DNA from 2 places in the Flavobacterium acetivorans genome. Region 2 is predicted to be linked to the other one. Evidence: riboswitches for the same ligand, from Rfam matches in the RefSeq annotation. Region 2 holds a riboswitch; the other holds the start of a gene.
What was found. A riboswitch is a leader RNA that binds a small molecule or an ion and turns the genes downstream of it on or off. The one in region 2 is predicted to bind S-adenosylmethionine.
Positions count from the first base shown of each region.

Region 1: linked by a shared signal. The riboswitch ahead of LNP19_RS12055 (Na+/H+ antiporter NhaC family protein) and the one ahead of LNP19_RS02555 (alpha/beta fold hydrolase) in region 2 are both predicted to bind S-adenosylmethionine.

Region 1 is NZ_CP087132.1:2,760,828-2,768,432, reverse strand. It holds gene LNP19_RS12070 (LysR family transcriptional regulator) at 1-788, opposite strand, end outside; gene LNP19_RS12065 (hypothetical protein) at 815-2,842, opposite strand; gene fabG (3-oxoacyl-[acyl-carrier-protein] reductase) at 2,924-3,670, opposite strand; gene LNP19_RS12055 (Na+/H+ antiporter NhaC family protein) at 3,908-5,230, opposite strand; SAM-I-IV-variant riboswitch at 5,288-5,385, opposite strand; gene LNP19_RS12050 (hypothetical protein) at 5,503-5,925, opposite strand; gene sucD (succinate--CoA ligase subunit alpha) at 6,142-7,014, opposite strand; gene LNP19_RS12040 (UDP-3-O-(3-hydroxymyristoyl)glucosamine N-acyltransferase) at 7,125-7,605, opposite strand, start outside.
Region 2 is NZ_CP087132.1:562,752-570,356, forward strand. It holds gene LNP19_RS02530 (sulfite exporter TauE/SafE family protein) at 1-391, opposite strand, end outside; gene LNP19_RS02535 (RrF2 family transcriptional regulator) at 502-912, opposite strand; gene LNP19_RS02540 (trans-sulfuration enzyme family protein) at 1,043-2,218, opposite strand; gene LNP19_RS02545 (OsmC family protein) at 2,245-2,673, opposite strand; gene thrA (bifunctional aspartate kinase/homoserine dehydrogenase I) at 2,792-5,206, opposite strand; gene LNP19_RS02555 (alpha/beta fold hydrolase) at 5,230-6,192, opposite strand; SAM riboswitch class I at 6,270-6,376, opposite strand; gene LNP19_RS02560 (hypothetical protein) at 6,556-6,759, opposite strand; gene LNP19_RS02565 (O-acetylhomoserine aminocarboxypropyltransferase/cysteine synthase family protein) at 7,359-7,605, opposite strand, start outside.

The DNA of each region.
Region 1 (7,605 bases), 1.4 Mb from region 2:
TTTTTTACATCAAGTATCGCCAGTTCGTTATTTTTTAGTTCTTTTTCTATGGCATGAATCGATACAAAAGCAACACAGTCAGAGTTCATTAAATAAGATTTGATGCTTTCGGTACTTCCTAATTCCATTTCAACAGTCAGCTGGGAGAAACTAATTTCTAGAGATTTTAAAGCATGCTCTATAACTTCTAATGTTCCGGAACCCTGTTCTCGAATTAAAAATTTCATTTCTAAAAGATCCTCTTTCGAAATTTCTTTTTTGTTCACCAAAGGATTCTTGCTGTTGCATACCAATACTAATTCGTCTTTTAAAAACGGAATGTATTTTATCAGTTGGTTTTTAGATTGTCCTTCAACAATTCCAATCTCAATTTCTTTATTTAATAGCGCATTCTCAATTTGTTCCGTATTTCCATTGCGTAAATTGACTTTTACATCTGCCATTTTCTGATGAAAACGGGCTAGAAGTGGCGGAATTATATATTGTGAAATAGTGGTGCTAGCTCCCAATCGCAGTATTCCTCTTTGCTGATGAATAAGCGTACTCATATCAAAATCGATTTCACGATAGATTTCAAAAATGCTTTTTGCGTGTTCTAAGAGTACTTTTCCGGCTTGGGTCAAGGAAATCTTAGAACCGTTTCTGTCAAAAAGTTTTACTTTGTATTCTTCTTCTAATTCTTGGATGTGTTTAGAAACTGCGGGTTGGGTGATAAATAAATTGCTAGCCGCTTTTGTAAAACTCAATCGGTTTGCAACGGCATAGAATACTTTGAGCCTAAAATCCATAATCGTACTTTCTTGTTTAATTAAAACTACAGTAAACCATTGTATTTTCGAACAAACCATTCGGCCGAAAGCAAAGCGGCAATTAAAACCAACAACCATTCCCACTCAATCAATGGAGATCTTGTTATATTGTTTTTTTGGATCGATTTGTAGCTGTCGTCTTCTAAAAGTGATTTTACTAATTCATTCACCTGATTGGGAAAATAGGTTTTTCCCTGAGTTAAATTAGCCAATTGATTTAATTTTTCCAAATCTGGATTGATGAATTGCTTTTCAATATCAAAATCCAAAATCTCGAAATGACTGGAATACGAACTTTTTGAATTTAGCTCTTTTACAGTAAAATTATAATTTCCGGGTGCCAATCCGTCTAAATTAACTTTATAAGAATTATTGCTTTTTAGCAAATCGTAATTTTTACTTTGCTTGGTTTTCGTATTGGTTATCGAAATTGTCAAATGTGCCTTTTCGTCAAACTCGTAATTTTTATTGAAATATTGAGCCGTAATTTCGATCGCTTCCCCTGAATTATAAAAGCTTTCATGATTTACAACCAATGATTTTTTGGAATTATTGGAAGCCAAAAATTGGATTGTTTTGTCTATAAAAACATCAAATTTATCAAAAGACTGATTGTCAACATGACTTTGCAAACGCCATTTCCAAGCATTTTCACCTAAAAGAAAAGCCGTTCTTTTTCCTTGATTTTCGGCAAAAGCCAGCAAAGGCGAATTGGTTTCCATATTTCTGATTTTGGACGAAAGTAAAACAGAAAGATTGCCTTTGGTTGTCACTGTTCCGAAAGGATTTTGCAAAGGCGGAAAATTTTCGAATCCGATATTTTCAATGGCAAACAAATTGAATTGCGAATTAAAGCTTGCCAAATAATCTTCTTTTTGCGCGCCCATTTTAAACAGCAAACTATTTTGCTGCTGATTCAAAAACGGAAAATCAGTATGCGTTCCCGTAATAATAAAAGTGTTAATTCCCGCCAGTTTGTTCTCTTCAAAAAGGGTTTTAAATTCGGCTGTAGGCTGGTACAAAATCAAAACGCCATAATCTTGTAATGAATTGATATTCTTTGGGTTAATAATAGTTACTTTGCGTTGCGCATTAGATTCGATCGCGCGTTTTAAAGCACTGATATCAGGATGGTTTATAGCCGAAACGAGCGCTATATTTGTCTTTTGATCGATCACTTCAACGGCAAAATTCTTAGTATTGTTGTAGCTGTTTTTCTCTTTTTCTTTAGAAGTTATGGTTGCCTTAAAAACTTGTGAACCTAATTTTTCTGCGGGCAAAAGCACATTGATAACTGCTGTTTTTTTAGAAGCCGAAAAGGAAATAGTTTGTTTGCTCAAAATAGATTTCCCTTGCGAAATACTAAAATCGGCCAAAATATTTTTATTTCCCGAATACTGTAAAAATACTTCAACAGGAAATTTATTTTTATAAAAAGCATATTTGTTTACATTCAGCTGATTTATTTTTAAATCCAACTGTTTTATGGTATCGCCCAAAACAATCTGAAAAACTTTGTTAGCCGTATCAAAAGCATACACATAATCATTACCTGAAGTTTGATTTCCATCGGTAATAATAATGGTCGGGAAAATAATGTTTTTGTTAATGCTCTTTAAATCCTTCGCAATCGCGTCTAAATTGGACTGTGTTCCTTTAAAATCAAACTTTTCTGATTGTTGGAATTCGTTGTCAAACCGATAGGATTGAATATCAAATTTTTCATTTAAGGCTTCATTGGATGCTAATTCTTTATAGACTTTTAATGCTGTTTTATCCGCATTTAAGTAGGAAATTGAACTAGAATTGTCCACCACAAGAGCCAAAGGTGGTTTTACTATTTCTAGAGTATTTCTAGTGATTATGGGATTAATCAGCAATAGTAACAGACAGAAAATAGATAGAAAACGCAAAAAAGCCAAAAACAAGTTTAATTTCGACTTGTTTTTGGCTTTGTAATAATATTGAAAAAAGGACAAACCACCAGCTATTAATAATGAAAAAACTAGTAATAAAACGGTGTTTGTAGTCATCCTTTTTTATTTTAAATGATGAATTTTAAATTTTGAATTCCTCATCATTTAAAATTCATAATTCTTAATTTATAATTAAATCTAGGTAAGCATTCCTCCGTCAACATTCATGACTTGTCCGGTAACGTATGCACTCATATCTGAAGCAAAGAAAAGACAAGCATTGGCCACATCATCAGTTGTTCCACCGCGTTTCAACGGAATACCGTCTCTCCATCCTTGAACCACATCGTCACTTAATTTTGCAGTCATTTCCGTCTCAATAAATCCTGGCGCAATCGCATTACAACGAATGTTACGTGAACCTAATTCCAAAGCAACTGATTTTGTAAAACCAATAACTCCAGCCTTAGAAGCAGCATAATTTGTTTGTCCGGCATTTCCTTTCACTCCCACTACACTACTCATATTGATGATAGAACCGGCACGTTGTTTCAAGAATGTTTTTTGAATTGCTTTTGTCATATTGAATACCGATTTCAAATTGACATCAATAACTTGATCAAAATCAGCTTCAGACATACGCATCAAAAGGTTGTCTTTCGTAATTCCTGCATTGTTAATCAAAATATCTACAGTTCCAAATTCAGCCAAAACAGCATCCACAAATGTTTGTGCTTCATTAAAATCTGCCGCGTTTGATTGGTATCCTTTGGCTTTAATTCCTAAAGCGTTTAATTCGTTTTCTAATGCTAAAGCCGACTCAACAGACGAACTGTAAGTAAAAGCAACATTTGCTCCATGTTTTGCAAAAACCTCTGCAATTCCTTTTCCAATTCCGCGACTTGCGCCTGTTATAATGGCCACTTTTCCTTCTAGTAATTTCATGTTCTAAAACTTAGTTTAATTTTTATTGGTAGCTATTCCTGCTATTTGCTTCAATATTTGATGTTTATAAAAAAAAACATCAAATGATTTCCACTACAAATGTTCACATTCACTGAACTCTTATGAAAATAAAAGTCAAGTGAAGTAATCAGGACTATCTTACAGCCGTCAAATATAGAATAATTCCTTTTTTAAAAAAAATTTGAAATTCAATAACATCAATATAAATAACTTCAATTAAATTTTAAAAATGCGATTTACCCATTTATCCCAAAAATTGGCATAAATAGCAACCAATGTAAAGATAAACAAGAATAAGTGATACCAGGCATTACTGATTAAATCTACGAAATTCAGTTTCCCATTAGCAAAGCTTAAAATTAGCAGCACTTGAGCTCCGTAAGGCAAAATCCCCTGAATAATACAAGAAAAAATATCAAGTATTGTTGCCGTTTTCCTTGGATTTAAATCATATTCGTCATTGATTTCTTTGGCAATATTTCCCGTAATGACGATAGAAACCGTATTGTTAGCAATTGCTAAATTCGCGAGTCCCACTAATGTTCCAATTCCAGTTTGAGCTGATTTTTTGCTTTTAATGCGTCTTTTCACCTGAGACAAAACATAATCGATACCGCCGGCTTTATCTACCATGGCTGCTAAACCACCTGTAAGCATAGAAAGTAAGAAAATTTCAGTCATACTGGTAAAGCCTTCATAGATTTTCTGGGTAAAAGCCATCAAAGTAAAATTATCCCCAAAAAAACCGATGGCACCAGCAAGCAAAGTGCCAATAATTAATGTCGAAAAAACATTAACTCCGGATACCGCCAGAACAATCACCAACACATAAGGAACTATAGTAACCCAATTAAAGCTGTTTGTAGGAATTGCAACGGTGTTAATATCAGAATTTAATCCCAAATAAAAGAGAACTAAAATAGTGATTAGCGCAGCAGGAAAAGCAATAAATAAATTGATTTTAAACTTGTCCTTCAATTTACAACCCAAAGATTGTGTTGCCGCAATCGTAGTATCCGATATCATCGAAAGATTGTCTCCCAGCATCGAACCTCCCAATAAAGCACCTGAAATTAAAGGCAAAGAAGCGCCACTTTTGTCAGCCAAACTTACCGCTATGGGTCCAATGGCGACAATCGCTCCAACCGAAGTTCCAGTTGCCGTAGATAAAAAAGCAGCGATTAAAAAAATTCCCAACGGAAAATAGGCAACATCAATATTATTAATTCCTAAACTTACTACTGCATCTACACCGCCCGTAGCTTTACTCACGACTGCAAAAGCACCAGCCAGTAAATAAATCAAACACATAGTCATTATTTTACTTTCTCCGCATCCGGCTATCAAAGTTGAAATTTTCTCCTCTGTAGATGATTTAAAAAGGAGAAATGCAGAAATAATTCCCAATAAAACCGCAACCGGAGATGGAAACGCATAGAAATCATTGAGCCAAATACCAGCTCCCAAGAAAGTAAAGATAAAAATCAATAAAGGAATTAAAGCGAATGGATTACCATCATTTTTAACATGTTTTGTCATAATCAATTTATTAAATGAAAGGGATATGACGAAAAACAAAAAAGCAAAACAGGAATAAAAAACAACATTTTTTCCAAAGGATTTGGCTTATCGTTTTAGCACCTTGCTCGTTGTTGCAGGTTGCTATCTCCTAATAGAGATTCGTGATAACGGCTGCAAAAATAATATATATTTTAATATAAAAACATTCCTTTGCTAGTTTTTATGATTTTAAAGCAAAAAAAAGCCTTACCGAAGTAAAGCTTTTTTAAAATTATATAGATTGCAATGTTTTAGAAAGCCACATTCCATCTTGGTAATTTTCCGTTTTCATCTAAGAAATTCTGCAAAACTTGTCCTTCTACAGCCGTTGGAATAGCTTTAACTGTATCATTGAAAGTGTCGTACCAAACCACTTCTAATACACTAATGTCTTCCTTTTTCATTTGTGCCGGCCAAGAATATTTTCTTCCTGTTTTTGCAAATTGGTGACCGTTTACGATTTTATCATACAAACCGCCATTTTTGATTTTCAATGTTCCGTCGTTTTGAACAGTTCCTGTAGAACCAACCATAATCAACTCTTTGTCATCTCCTACTGCGTAAACTAAAAACACACCAGATCCTTCAGAAGCATTACAAACTTCCTCTAAACTATGATCGATAGAAAATGAAAACTGATTGCTAACTTCGAACTTTTTTAATTCCTTATACATATTATTTTATTTTTATTTGGATTGGCTTTGGAAAAACTAGCTCACAAAGACATGAAAAACAATTCAAAACCATTCATTTATATTGTTTTTATTAAAAATAAACTTCTAAAAAGCTTATTTTTTAATAAGTTGCAAAGGTATTTTTTTAATTCGATTTATAATAAAAAAGCCCCACAAATTGTGAGGCTTAATCTATTTTTAGTTTTAAATAGTAAACTATCCTAAAACTTCTTTTACTTTTTTACCAATTTCAGCTGGTGAATCAACAACATGAATACCGTTGTCTCTCATGATTTGTTTTTTAGCTTCAGCAGTATCATCAGCTCCACCAACGATAGCACCTGCATGACCCATTGTACGTCCCGCTGGAGCAGTAACTCCTGCGATGAATCCTACAACTGGTTTACGGTTACCATCAGCTTTGATCCATTTAGCAGCATCAGCTTCTAGTTGACCTCCAATTTCACCAATCATAACGATACATTCCGTTTCTGGATCGTTCATCAATAATTCAACCGCTTCTTTAGTAGTAGTTCCAATGATTGGATCTCCACCAATACCGATAGCAGTAGTGATTCCTAATCCTTGTTTTACCACTTGATCAGCAGCCTCATAAGTTAAAGTTCCTGATTTTGAAACGATACCTACGGTTCCTTTTTTGAAAACAAAACCTGGCATAATACCCACTTTAGCTTCACCAGGAGTAATAATTCCAGGACAGTTAGGACCAATTAATCTTGCATTTCTTTCTTTTACATAGTTATTAGCGTGAATCATATCAGCAACAGGAATTCCTTCTGTAATTGCGATAATCACTTTTATTCCAGCATCAGCAGCTTCCATAATTGCATCAGCAGCAAAAGCAGGTGGTACAAAAATGATAGTAGTGTCAGCTCCAGCTTGTTCTACAGCATCTTTCACTGTATTAAAAACAGGTCTGTCTAAATGCGTAGTTCCTCCTTTACCCGGAGTAACACCACCCACAACGTTAGTACCGTACTCAATCATTTGAGAAGCGTGGAAAGTTCCTTCACTTCCTGTAAATCCTTGAACAATTATTTTGGAATCTTTATTAACTAAAACACTCATGATATATATTTTATGTGATTTTTTTTAAATAGTGATGCAAAAGTAAGGTTTTCGAAATTATTTTAAGCCTTTTTTCGTATCAAAATAATTTATGATAATTAAGTTTGCTGTTATTTTAATTTAATTAAAATTTCAGGAATCTTTTTGATATTAGCCAATTGTTTTAATTTTTCTCTGGACTCTTCGATAGGCGTACCAAAATAGGTCTTTCCTCCTTCAACCGATTTTGTAACCCCGGTTTGACCAAGAATCACCGCTTTTTCACCAATAGTAATTCCGCTTGTGGTTCCTACCTGCCCCCAAATGGTAACTTCATCCTCAATAATTACGCAGCCGGCAATACCCGTTTGTGAAGCAATTAAACATTTTTTCCCAATTACAGTATCATGACCTACATGTACCTGATTGTCTATTTTTGTTCCTTCTCCAATGGTCGTATCTCCAGTAACCCCTTTATCAATTGTACACAAAGCTCCAATGCCTACATTGTTCTCAATAACCACTCTTCCGCCCGAAAGCAATTGATCAAAACCTTCTTCTCGCTTCTTATAATAAAAAGCATCAGCTCCTAAAATTGTTCCGGCATGAATG
Region 2 (7,605 bases):
AGTGTCTAACTAATTTTTTATTGATGTTTCCAAATTTATGATGTGAAATAGCAGACACCCCTGTAGTAAACATTTCTGCGACGTGTACTCCGGTGCTACTAACAACCGGAGGGACTCCATAAGCCAATAAAAAAGAGGTAGAAGTAGCGCCGTAACCCATTCCTAAAGTCCCATCAACTAGTTGAGCAAAAACTCCTATACAGAAAAATATTAAAAACTCCTGATTAAAACCTCCTACAAAACCATCCCAAGAAAACTCAGCATAATGGTTGTATACTAATGTCGAAAATAATCCAACCAACAAAACAATTGGAATTATAACCCACAAACGCTGCGCGAAAGTAACTTCTTGTTTTACCGTTATACTATCTCCATTTAATTCTGAATTCATCCTAAAGTATTTTTTAAATAAAATCTATTACCCTATCGGGTTTGTAGATTAAAAAGCAAAAGTACTGTTTTTTATTAAATTACAAACTTTTTTTTAAAAAAAATTATGGATTAAAAAGCGATATCAGCCAGGGTATTATTTTCTAATATCATCAGGGTATTGTCTCTTACTTCGGTCATTAGCCTTCTAACAGCACAAGTAGCTTCATCGGTACAATCTTCACATTTTTCGTAAAAATTATGACTAGCACAAGGCAATAGCGCTATAGGGCCTTCCAGAATTCGGTAGACATGAGCCATATTAATGTCTTTGGGTTCTTTGATCAGGTAATAACCGCCCCCCTTTCCTTTTTTGGCACCCAAAAAACCCGAATGGCGCAATAACAACAAAATGCTTTCTAAAAATTTAATCGAAATGTTTTCACTTTTTGCAATTTCAGCAATTTGAACTGGCGTTTGATCTTTCTGGCGTGCCAAAAAAGTCAAAGCTTTTATTCCGTATTTCGTTTTTTTAGAAAGCATTTATGGAGATTTTTGATTGTTGAATGAGTATTAACATTTTAGATCTTTAAAAAATCATTAGTTTATTTTTAAATTTCATAAATTTTAGTACCAACACCAAATCTACAATCTAAAATCGTTAATCACAAATCTACGATCTTAATGCCTGCTCTAAATCGGCAATTACATCTTTTACCGTTTCCAAACCTACAGAAACTCGTACCAAACCATCGGTGATACTTACCGCCAAACGCTCTTCGACAGATAATTTACTGTGTGTTGTTGATGCCGGATGTGTAACTATTGTACGGGTATCTCCTAAATTTGGTGACAATGAACATAATTTTATTTTATCCAGAAAGGCTCTCCCTGCTTCAATTCCTCCTTTGATTTCAAATGCAACGATGTTACCACCCAATTTCATTTGCTTTTTTGCAATTTCATATTGGGGATGTGATTTCAAGAAAGGATACTTAACGGTATTTACATTAGGATGACTTTCCAAAAATTCAGCTACTTTCATCGCATTTTCACAATGTCTGTCTACTCGAATAGCTAAAGTCTCTAAACTTTTAGACAATACCCAAGCATTAAAAGGCGACAAAGAAGGACCTGTAAGTCGAGAAAAAAGATAAATATCTTTTATCAAATCCGCTTTTCCAACAGTTACCCCTCCTAAAACTCTTCCTTGCCCATCCATTAATTTAGTCGCGGAATGTACCACCAAATGCGCTCCCCATTTTATCGGCTGTTGAATATATGGTGTTGCAAAACAATTGTCGATAATCAAAATCAAATTATGCTTTTTCGCAATAGCTCCTAACAGTTCTAAATCTATAATATCAACCGCTGGGTTCGTAGGCGATTCGGCAAAAAGAATCTTCGTATTTGGCTTGATAAAACTCTCGATGGTTTCTGGTTTAGTAAGATCAAAATACGATGTTTCGATATTCCACTTCGGAAAATAGTTTACAAACAAGGAATGAGTTGCTCCAAAAACACTACTGGCAGAAACAATATGATCACCAGATTTCAGCAAGGCAGCAAAAGTAGAATACACCGCTGCCATTCCAGATGCAAATGCAAAACCAGCCTCAGCACCTTCCATTTTACAAACTTTATCTACAAATTCGTTGTTATTTGGATTGCTGTATCGGCTATAAATATTTCTATCTTTCTCTTCCGCAAAAGAGGCACGCATGTCTTCGGCATCTTCAAACACAAAGCTTGAAGACAAAAACAAAGGCACGGAATGCTCTAAATATTGGGTTCTTTCTAATTGGCTGCGTATAGCGTGGGTTTCAAACCCAAATTCTTGTTCGTTCATTTTTTCTTTTCTTTTACAGATGGCTATTAACCAAGTGCTATATTATTCAAAACTACTTTATAATGTATTGTGGCTGTTGGTTCTAATGTTTTAGAAACGGAACAGTATTTCTCAAAAGAAAGTTGGGCCGCGCGCGCCGCTTTTTCAGGATTAATTTCACCTTCTAAGAAGAAAACCACGTTAATATCTTTGAATGGCTTAGCCTCTCCTACTTGCACTCTTTCGCCTTCGACCTCAGCTTTAAAAGAAGTAATTTCCTGACGTTGTTTTTTTAGAATCGAAATCATATCAATCGCGCTGCATCCCGCAACTCCCATCAATACCAATTCCATTGGGCTTGGTCCTTGATCATTGCCTCCAAATTCCGGTCGGCTATCAACATTTACTAAATGTCCACGTTCGTTTTTTAATTCGAAATGGAAGTTGTCATTTACTCTGTTTAATGTTATTTTCATATTTATCCCCTCCCCCCCCCTCCCCGAAGGGAAGGGAGCCAAGACTGGAGGTAAGTCCCTTTTTTAATTAATTTTAATAAAAGTCCTATATTATTCCCCCTTCGGGGGCAAGGGGGATTTATCCCTTATCTGACAATCTCAAAATATCTCCAAAAACTCCTCTGGCCGTTACTGCTGATCCGGCTCCGGCACCTTGAATCACAATTGGTCGATCACCGTATGATTCCGTATAAATTTCGAAGAAAGAATCCGATCCTTTCAATCCTCCCAAAGCGGTATCCGAAGGTACGGAAACTAATTTTACTTCGAGTATTCCCTTATCATGTTGTAAATCTCCTGACAACTCGCCAATGTATCTCAAAACATGGTTGGGTTCTTGCTCGCTCTTTATTTTATCATAAATAGGATCAAATTCTTTCAATTTATTTAAAAAATCAGAAACATTTCCTTCGCGTAAATGTTCTGGAATCAAATTCTGAATTTCAATTTCTTCAAATTCATTTTGCAAATCCAATTCTCTTGCCAAAATCAATAATTTTCTACCCACATCATTCCCACATAAATCTTCTCTTGGATCTGGTTCGGTGTATCCGTTATCAATTGCCTCTTTCAATATTTCGCTGAATGGAACATCCTTGGCAGAAAAATTATTGAATAAATAACTCAAAGTTCCTGAAAACACGCCTTTGATTTTAGTGATGTTTTCGCCCGAAAGATGCAATAATTTTATCGTATCAATTAATGGTAATCCGGCGCCCACATTGGTTTCATACAAATAATTTTTCTGATTGTCAGCCAAGGCTTTTCTTAGTTCTTTATAAAAACCGTAACTCAAGGTATTGGCCACTTTATTCGAAGAAATCAAGTCAAAACTACTTTCTACCAATGGAATATAATTTTCGACAAATGCGGCACTGGCCGTATTATCTATTGCAATTAAATTCTCTAAATGGTGCTCATTTGCATAAGCGATCACATCATCAATTGAATACGAAAAGCCGTTAGTTTGTATTTCATTTTTCCAATTTGGAGACACTCCATTTTTATTCAAAAGGATATTCTTAGAATTGGCAATTGCAAAAACATTCAATTTAATTCCTTTTCTTTTCTCAATCGTTTCGGCAGACTCTAATATTTGATTAATTAGGGTTCCTCCCACTAAACCATGACCAAAAACAGCAATATTGATTTTCTTTGAAACCCCAAAAATTTCCCCGTGAATAACGTTCAACGCTTTGTTCAATTGGTGTTTGTAAACCACCAAACTCACATTCTTGCCCGTTACCGTATTATTGAAAAGTATTGGAACAATTTTATTTTTTATCAAGGCGGTGTAAGGCTTGTGAAACGTACTCAAATCTTGTCCAATAATTGAAATTACCGAAACATTATCAGTTACCGTAATTTTATTGACATCCTTCGAATAAAAATCATTTTCAAATTCTTTTTCGAGCTCAATCATCGCCTTTGTTGCTTTATCAGCGGCAACCACTAACCCAATTCCTCTTTCAGATGATCCTTGTGATATGATACTTACGCTAATATCATTATCTCCCATGACTCTGAAAATTCGGGCATCGACTCCTGTTTTCCCTAACAATCCGCGTCCTTCTAGATTTACCAAAGCCACATTCTCTAGTACCGAAAGTGTTTTGATTCCTTCTTTATTAGAATTAGAGGTGATTAGCGTTCCTTTATTTTCGTGATTGAAAGTGTTCAAAATACGAAGTGGAATGTTCTTTTCCAATAAAGGAATAATCGTTTTGGCATGTAATATTGTCGCACCAAAATTAGCCAACTCATTGGCTTCGTTAAAAGTCAGATGATCAATTTTCTTGGCATCCAAAACCAAATCCGGATTAGCAGTGTAAATTCCATCCACATGGGTATAATTCTGAAGTTCTTCGGCATCCAAATAATTAGCCAGCAACGAAGCGGTGTAATTACTGCCATTTCTCCCTAAAGTCGTCGTATCATTGTTGTTATTTGAACCAATAAAACCGGTAACAATATTTACTGTTGTCCCATTGTTTTCCTTAAAGTGTTGGATCACATTTTTCTTCGAAAGTTGTTCTAAAGGTTGCGCATCACCAAATTTAGAATCTGTTTTCAGTAAAACTCTAGAATCTGTAAAATGAGCCTTTACACCCTGTGAAACTAAGATTGCGGTCAATAATTTTGCCGAAATCAATTCGCCCTTAGAAAGAACCTGATCTTTTATTTTAGTGCTATAATCTCCAATCAGGCTAATTCCCTCAAAAAGTTTTTCCAATACTTGAAATTCTTCTGACAAATCAACTTCTGGATAATCTCCGTTTTGGTATTTTTTAAAATCTTCAAATAATGCTTTATAATCTCCATTTTTAGAAGCCAATTTTAGAATCTCTTCTAATTCGTCAGTTGCATTTCCGCGAGCTGATACAACCACAGCAATTTGTTCTCCTTGATTTACTTTGTCAACAATAATTGAAACAACTTTACTTATTCCTTCACCGTTCGATAGTGATTTTCCTCCAAATTTTAATATTTTCATTTTATTCTATTTTATTATTGCCATTAAAAAATATCGGCAAGTAAATTATTTAATTGTTCGTATTCAATCAAAAAGGCGTCGTGCCCGTGTACTGATTTAATTTCCTGATAAGAAACTTCTAGATTAAGTTTCTTTAATTGCTGATAGGTTTCTTTATTTTCTTTTGCTGTAAAAAACAAATCTGAATCAATCCCTATAATGTGAACGGAAGCTTCGATTCTGGAAGCCAAAATCTCAAATGAAGCTGTTCCTCTGCTAACATCAATTGTTTTAAGCAATTGGTTCATCATTTTATAAGATGACAGCTGAAATCTTTTTTGTAGTTTTTCTCCATGATGAAGCAGCCAGCTTTCGACATTAAAAATGGCTAATTCTTCGTTTTTGGTTCTTTGAAATTTTTCTTTGAAAGATTCAGGCGTGCGGTAACACAACATGGCGTGTGTTCTGGCGTCCTCGATAGGTTTACTGGAATTATTTAATATTTGTTCTTGTAAAAAACAATTGGCAATCAACCAGTCAGTCGATTTCCAATCGGTCGCAATAGGAATCAAATGCTTGGTGATTTTTGGTTCCAAAGCGACCATTTCCCAAGCAATTCCGCCACCAACTGAACCGCCAATTAAAGCATACAATTGATCAATTTTTAAAAACTGAAGCCCTTGAATAAACAATCTAGCGATGTCTCTGGCCTTAAAATCCAAATAATTATCTATAATAGTTTCATCATAACCATTGCCCGGTATGTTAAAAGCAATTATGGTGTATTTATTGGTGTCTATGGTTTTATTGTCCCCAATTAAATCATTCCACCAGCCATCTATTCCTACAACGCTGGAATTTCCGGTTAAGGCGTGGTTGACCAAAACGATTGGGGCAGTATTTAACGTTGGTCCAAAAACCTCAAAAGTTAAGTTTATGGCAGGATAAAGAACGCCACTTTCGGTGGTGAAATTTTTTATGGTAACAGGATTGAGTTTATTTTCCAATTTCAAATCTTTTAAAATTTTGATTTGTCTGGAAATATTAGAAAGAAAAAGCTAGAAATAAACTAGAAGAATTCTTGTTGTTATCTTTCCACTTGAGTGTGGTAGAATGCAGCACCTTCTTCGATTTCTCGAAGGGTTGCTAAGGCTTCATTGGGTCTAATCCCTCTGCCTTTCTTTATAACATTTCAGTACGTTTGTGAACTTATTGGCGCAAATTAACTACATTTTTTGTTAATATGCAAACATTAATGCTTTAGATTTTATTCTTAAAATAGTACAAACACAAAAACGCAAGACAATACTGAACATTGCTATCCAGAAATTACTTGCGGTTAAGTTCCTATCAAAAAAAGGGAAAGCCCGTTATATGAAAAGGGTATCATTCTCTTTTGAATACATTAAGACTTGTAATAAATTAGACTGTTTTTTAAAGCCATTTTCATCCGTTGGGTCCATTCCAACTCTTGAATTAACTAAGTCGTTATTTGATAAATTAATTTTATTTCTATTTGGCCATAAATTCCTGAAGAAATTAAATCTTTTTCTAAATGTGTTTGTTGTGCTCATTTTGTTTGTTATTTTAGATTCTTATTTTATTTTAGTGTTTGTTGTTTTTCTTTATTCCTGATGACTAGTTAACGATTATAAAAAAACCCTTTTGGACAAAATACCAAAAGGGTTAAAGTAATATCTACTCCTAACTTTTGGAAATCAGCATCCTTTTGCAAAAAACTTTGCAGACAGCGATTTACTATTTTTAATGACGTAATTATTCATCTTGTATTTTATCAAAATTTATTCAAATTAAAAAGCCTCCCAATTTATTTACTATTGGGAGGCTTTTGCTATATGGTGTGTAAATTAAATGTAGTTACAACCCGGCAGATTCCTCCGAAATATTTTTAACCTTTTTGCAAATCTTAAAATTCATTTTTTGTTTTTCTTGATGTAACAAATATGGTTATTTTTTCTTTATTTTCCAAATGATTTAAGGCATTTTAACGTTCTTTTATTAGAAAAAATACTTTTTACTCATCTAATTAACAGACCCATAACAAATGCTTAACATCTAGACCAATAAATACCAAATTGACCGTTTAACTTCAAGTCTTATTTCTCAAGAAATAGATCCTTTCTTCAATTATACAGAATCGATTCGGCTTTTACTACAAACTCTCAAAAACAGCTTTCAAATCTGCTTTTAAATCCTCGATATCTTCCAAACCTACTGAAAGGCGAATCAAATCATGACTAACGCCAGAAGCAACTTGCTGCTCTGCTGATAATTGTTGGTGGGTTGTACTGGCAGGGTGGATGATTAAAGACTTTGTATCTCCAATATTAGCTAACAGAGAAAACAACTTGGTTTCATCGGCCACTTTCTTAGCAGCTTCAAAACCGCCTTTTAAACCA